Ruminococcus albus AD2013: one gene and its partner. The protein of the gene in region 1 interacts with the protein of each later gene in a pairwise test. Links are inferred from orthologs where the notes say so. Each region holds a gene or a part of one and is shown on either strand. Other genes may lie near its edges.

What was found.
Region 2: the proteins of tpiA (region 1) and pepT interact in binary tests that used the Escherichia coli proteins (3 or more experiments, as listed by UniProt). The link is inferred for Ruminococcus albus AD2013 from one-to-one orthologs.

What each region holds. Positions count from the first base shown.
Region 1 is NZ_JAGS01000001.1:3,001,232-3,004,489, forward strand. What follows is about bases 330-3,258. They hold tpiA (triose-phosphate isomerase), read right to left. Parts: upstream 2,218-3,258; coding sequence 1,441-2,217; downstream 330-1,440. Other genes in these bases: gpmA (2,3-diphosphoglycerate-dependent phosphoglycerate mutase), read right to left, coding at 330-653; N773_RS0113385 (hypothetical protein), read right to left, coding at 800-1,294; N773_RS0113395 (hypothetical protein), read right to left, coding at 2,397-2,831. Outside these bases: more of gpmA, read right to left, coding at 1-329. UniProt on the Escherichia coli protein: Involved in the gluconeogenesis. Catalyzes stereospecifically the conversion of dihydroxyacetone phosphate (DHAP) to D-glyceraldehyde-3-phosphate (G3P).
Region 2 is NZ_JAGS01000001.1:1,137,247-1,140,538, reverse strand. The notes cover bases 66-3,028. They hold pepT (peptidase T), read left to right. Parts: upstream 66-915; coding sequence 916-2,142; downstream 2,143-3,028. Other genes in these bases: N773_RS0105125 (NADAR family protein), read right to left, coding at 2,942-3,028; nadE (NAD(+) synthase), read right to left, coding at 2,196-2,945; N773_RS0105140 (6-phosphofructokinase), read left to right, coding at 66-532. Also shown: more of N773_RS0105140, read left to right, coding at 1-65; more of N773_RS0105125, read right to left, coding at 3,029-3,292. UniProt on the Escherichia coli protein: Cleaves the N-terminal amino acid of tripeptides.

The DNA of each region.
Region 1 (3,258 bases):
TCAAATTCATATACCAGCGGTGTTGCCGTAGGTATATTCACATTGATTATCTCCTCATCGCTGAGACCGTCAAAGTACTTTACCAAAGCTCTCAGGCTGTTGCCGTGAGCCGCTATAACCACACGCCTGCCCGATTTTATCTGAGGTTTTATCTCCTCTTCAAAGTACGGAACAGCTCTGGCGATGGTATCCTTGAGACTTTCCTGCAAAGGTAACTCTGCGGGATCTTCCTCGCGGTACTTCGGGTCCTTCTTCGGATTTCTTTCGTCATCCTCGGTTAGTGCCATCGGAGGGATATCAAAGGATCTTCTCCAGATCTTCACCTGCTCCTCGCCGTATTTAGCGGCAGTTTCGCTTTTGTTCAGACCCTGGAGAGCGCCGTAGTGCCTTTCGTTGAGCCTCCAGCTCTTAACTACGGGCAGCCACTCTCTGTCCATCTCGGCCAGTACATTGTTGAGCGTATGTATAGCTCTTTTGAGGTATGAGGTATAGCAGATATCAAAGTCATAGCCTGTCTCTTTCAAGACCTTGCCTGCCTTCTTTGCTTCCTCAACACCTGCCTCGCTCAGCTCAACGTCAGTCCAGCCCGTGAACTTGTTCTCCTTGTTCCACTCGCTTTCGCCGTGGCGGATGAGTACCAGTTTCATGCTCATATTAAATTGTCCTTTCGTTTATCTCACTGTCCGCGCATGAAGGACAGCGGGATACTTATTTATAATAAATGCTTTGCGCATATATTACCGAAAACAAATAAGAATTAAATATACACTTTAGAGTGTGACCTGAAGTTCAGATACTGTCAGTCCAGATCACAAAATCTCTGCCTGCAAACTGCAAAGCCCATCAGCATGAAGATATATGCCGCAAGATTTGCCCAGCCGCAGTATTCCAGAATGCGGAAATGTGTCTGGGTAAAGGCTTTGACATCAGCGCCAAGTTCAGCCGCTGATCTCACCGCCTTTGAGAACAGCAGTCTTGAAATAATGGTAGATGCCGGAAGCATAAGGAATGACAGCAAACCGATGATCTGCGGGTCCATATCCTTATCCATCATAAGTTTAAGCAAGAACCATAATATAAAGTAGATTATAACGCCGCCCAGAAGTACGGCAGCAAGTGTCATGTCGGGATTATTTGCGGGGACTTCACTGATTTCTATTTTGAAGAATTTTATCAGCGCATCGTCATAAAATGCGGGACGAAAGATCAACAGTATAGTTATAAAAAACATATAGATGACTTCGGATACTACCGAAAGAGTCATAAGTCTGCGCAGCAGCCTGCTTCTTTTCATTTTTAACACACCTCATGAATAATATCAGACGGCATAAATTTACCGCTGAATATATTTATTGCAAGAATTTCCCCAAATTCCCCAATTACTCTATGAAAAAAGGGAGCGGGCTGACCCGCCCCCCGATGTGTTTGCTAATTCAGATATCAGCCGTTTACAGCTGCCTGTACGATGGTGTTGAAATCAGCAGCCTTGAGGGAAGCGCCGCCGATAAGACCGCCGTCAACGTTCTCCTTGCTGAGCAGCTCAGCAGCGTTGCCTGCGTTCATGGATCCGCCGTACTGGATAGTAACTGCCTGAGCGGTAGCATCGTCATACAGCTTAGCAAGTGTAGCTCTGATGAATGCGCAAACTTCTTCAGCCTGGTCAGCAGTAGCAGTCTTGCCTGTGCCGATAGCCCATACAGGCTCGTAAGCGATAACAGTCTTCTTAACGTCCTCAGCGGAAATATCGAAGAGGTCAAGCTTGATCTGACGAGCGATAACTTCCTCAGTGATGTTGCACTCACGCTCCCAGAGCAGCTCGCCAACGCAAACGATAGGCTTCAGACCTGCAGCCAGAGCAGCCTTTGTTCTCTTGTTAACAGTCTCATCGGTCTCGCCGAAGTACTGTCTTCTCTCGGAGTGACCGAGAACAACGTACTCAACGCCCAGCTCAGTCAGCATATCAGCAGATATCTCGCCTGTGAAGGCGCCGCTCTTCTCGAAGTGAACGTTCTCAGCGCCGACCTTTACGTTAGAACCTGCGGTAGTATTAACAGCAGTCTCCAGATTGGTGAAAGGTACGCATGCGATAACCTCGACCTTACCTTCAGCATTTGCTACGAGGGGCTTGATAGCTTCCAGAAGCTCCTTAGCTTCGGGACGGGTCTTGTTCATCTTCCAGTTGCCTGCAATGATAGCTTTTCTTACGGATTTCTTCATTTTAAAAACTCCTTTTTATAGAAAATAAGATTAAAACCTACATAATCAATTATACAACAATAGCAGACCAATGTCAATGCTTACAGATAAAATTTTAACAATTGGGAGATGATAAGCAAACCGGCGGAAACTGCCAAAGCAATCATCTTTGACAATTCCCGCCGGTCGGTTGTTTTGCCTTACAAGAACCCTCTCAGTTCCCTTGCCAATTCCTCTTCCAGCGCTATCAGCTTTTTCGTGATATCCTTGGAGTATTCCTCTGCCGCGGCATACTGGTTGAGGTATTTTGAAAGCGACTTGATACCCATATTACAGCCGTCAGTTATGAACTCTGCCGCCGCTTTATCGGTATCATCTGTCACCAGTTTGAAATTCGCCTTTATCTTCCCCATAAGTTCAGCCATCATCGGCGGGTCTTTACCCTCATCGCTGAATCTTTCAAGCCGTTCATTTATCACCCTGTTCATTTCCATATGCTGTTCCCTGCTGTTTTCAAGGATATTTTTCAAGGGTTCACTCAGCCTGAACTCCATAGTATCCTCTATTGAGGATACACCCATTTTTGCACCCGCGTCACATTCCCGCAAAAGTCGGACGGTATCTTTTTCTATCATAGTATCAGTCCTTTCAGTTTTATGGTTATAGTGTTGACCTGTTGCCGCGAATTATACTTAGCGTGTTTTTAATTGTATATTTGCTTTGGCGGGTAGTTGGTGAGTTTTCGCCTCTCAGCTGCGACTGCGTCGGCAGCGTCCTCGGGTCGATGCGCGAGCAATAATTTTACGCGGATAGTTTGTGCGTGTCGTATGGTTTGGTACACGCTCGTACAATTTGGTATTGCCGCGCCGGTTTGGTCGGGAGTTTGCTTTGCTATTTAAAGCACAATTTTCACATCGCTTTTGCGCTTTGACCGAGAGGCTCTGCCCCTCAACAGTCAGCTTTGCTGATTGTGGCTCTCCGCAAGCTTTTCACGAAAAGCTTGACCAAAAGCTCGCTTCCTTGGCATTCTATCCTCAAAAAACGGTTGACCTCGCTTTGCCG
Region 2 (3,292 bases), 1.9 Mb from region 1 along the record:
TAAGGCGGGCTGGCTGACACTTTATTCGGGTATAGCAGGCGGTGCTGATATGATAGTTATCCCCGAGATACCCTACGATATTGAAAAGCTTGCCGCAGCCTGTGAACGCCGTGATTCCAAGGGATTTTCCATTATGGCAGTCGCAGAGGGCGCTTTCGATAAGGAAGAAGCCAAGATGAAGAAGAAGGAGAGAGCTAAGCTCCGTGCTGAGCAGGGCATAACCACTGCCACCGCACGTATAGCCAAGCAGATAGAGCAGATGACAGGCAGAGAGACCAGAGTGTGCATACCCGGTCATATGCTCCGCGGCGGAAGCCCATCGGCTTACGACAGAGTTCTCGCAACAAAGTTCGGCGTACACGCGGCTGAACTCGTAGCTAAGGAAAAGTACGGCTACGCAGTAGCTATGATAAAGGAAGTAGTATCCGAGAATAAGCTTGAAGACGTTGCAGGCAAAACAAAGTTCGTCCCCGAGGACGACCAGATGGTAAAATACGCCAAAGCACTGGGAGTATCATTTGGAGATAAGTAACAACCAACCGTAACCAGCCAAAGAGGTGAGCTTTGGCTCAAGCCTTTCGCGAAAGGCTTGCGGGAGTTTGAGGGCAGAGCCCTCAATCACCAAGGCGTAAAACCAAAATTCAAAGCGAACTGTAAGAGTAAAACAAACTATCGACCTCAAAAATAGGCGCGGTAATAAAGACATCCAGAGCGTGGACAAACGACCGTCCACGCTCAAACTATCCGCGTAAATTATTGCCGCGCCCGCCGTCAAACAGCGTAAGCGTCTTTGACGGCTCGACCCGAGGTCGCTGCCGACGCAGTCGCAGCTGAGGGGCGAAAAATTTCCTCTTTGGCAGTTTAGCAAGCTTACATTTGCACCGCGGTTCGTTGGTTAAATAATGGAGGATAGATATGACAGAAGTTATAGAAAGATTTTTAAGATACGTAAAGATAGATACGCAGTCCGATGAGGATGCGCAGACACAGCCCAGCACTGCAAAACAGTTCGAACTGGCAAGACTGCTGTACAAGGAACTCACCGATATGGGAGCGGAAGATGTGTACCTCGATGAGTCGTATTGCTACGTATACGCTCGTATACCTGCGAATGACGGTGGTATGCGTTCGTATACTCTTGGATTTATTTCGCATATGGATACTTCACCCGAAGCATCGGGGGAGAACGTAAAGCCCCGTATCATCGAAAACTATGACGGTGGGGATATCACACTCAACGTCGAACAGGGGATAGTCCTTAAAACATCGGTATTCCCCGAAATTAAAGACTATATCGGTCAGTCGCTGATAGTCACCGATGGAACGACCCTGCTTGGTGCAGATGACAAGGCAGGTGTCGCCGAGATAATGACAATGGCTCACCGCCTGCTTACCGATGACAGCATCAAGCACGGCGATATAGCCATAGCTTTCACCCCCGATGAGGAGATAGGCGCAGGTACCGATAATTTCGACCTTAAAAGGTTCGGGGCTGACTACGCCTACACCGTTGATGGCGGCGGTATCGGCGAGCTTGAATACGAGACCTTCAATGCCGCATCTGCTGATATAACTGTGAAGGGCGTGAATGTGCATACGGGTGAAGCCAAGAACAAGATGATAAACGCCGCACGTATCGCGGCAGAGTTTGACAGTCTTCTGCCTCCCGAACAGAAACCCGAATTCACCGAGGGCAGGGAAGGGTTCTTCCACCTTATGAACATCACGGGCAGTACTGAAAGCGCGTCACTTTCATACCTTATCCGCGACCACGACAGGGCGAAGTTTGAAGCGAAAAAAGCCCTTATCACGAAGCTTGCGGATATCCTGAACCTGAGATACGGCGAGGGTACCGTCACCGCCGTGGTCAAGGATACCTACTACAATATGCGCGAGAAGATAGAACCCGATTTCATGTTCCTTGTGGAGAATGTTTCCGACTGCATGAAAAAGCTGGGGGTCGAACCGAAGATACAGCCTATCCGCGGCGGCACCGACGGTTCAAGCCTTTCATTCAAGGGTCTGCCCTGCCCGAATATATGCACAGGTGGACACAACTACCACGGCAGATACGAATACTGCTGTGTTGAGTCTATGGAAAAGATATGTGAACTTCTGGTCATGCTGACCGAGACCGTATAAACAGTAAAAGGCACTTCCAACAGCAGGGAAGTGCCTTTGATGTTATCATGAACTTATTCGGGGTCATATTCAAATTTCGGCATGGGCAGAAGCTTGTGCAGATTTCTTGCGTGCATACCGTCGATGCGGGCTTTCAGCTCAGGCTTGTCGGAGAGGTCTGTCTCTTTTCTGATGTAGCTGTCAAGCTCTGCATAGGTAAATCCCAGATTGTCCTCGTCTGTCTTTCCGCAAAGACCGTCGATAGGCGTTTTGTGAGTAAGCTCATAGGGCAGACCCAGCTCGTCACCAATAGCTATGACTTCACGTACACAGAGTTCGGAGAGGGGGCTGAAATCGCCTGCGGCATCACCGAATTTTGTGGAGTAGCCCACCCAGTCCTCGGACATATTGCAGGTGTTAACCACACGACCGCCAACACAGGCTGCAACTGCGTAAAGTGTGGACATTCTTATTCTCGGGGGAGTGTTCACCCTAGCCTGCTCAGATACTTCAAGAGCGTTGCCGATCTCACCCAGCAGTGCGGAAACTGTACTGCCAACATTTATCTCGTAGCTTTTTATACCCAGATGTGCCACCAGCTTTTTGCTGCAGTCAATATCGAACTGCTCTCCCTGTGGCATCAGCACACCGATGACTCTGTCCTTGCCCAGTGCTTCAACGCAAAGCGCCGCAGCTACGGAACTGTCCTTGCCGCCCGAGATACCGAGTACAGCCTTTGTTGTGGGGGTCGCGTTCGCCTCAAAATACTCTCTTATCCATTTGATAACTTCGTCCTTGACCTTTTTTGCATCGAAATTGCTCATAGTCTAAGCTCCTCTCTGACTTTCATAAGTATTATACCAAGACGGTTCTCGCCCTGTCCGTTGACTTTTCCCCAGATCCGATCATTCCAGTCGTTGCCCTCAACGAGTTCTTCGTCACCCGTTGCAAGAAGCTTTTCTGCAAGGTCTTTATTCTGCGTGAATTTTGCCTTGCATATCTCATACATCAGATCTGTCTTTACTTCTTCCCAGTCACTTCTCAGGCTGACTTTTCTCCCCGCCCTTTTTGCAGAATCGGGGTCAAGTCCCGCGAAAGACCTGCGCTCGCTTTCATCGAGGGTCTTCATCGCCTGAAAAGCGGCTTCGTTATTAAGATAGGTGATACCCTC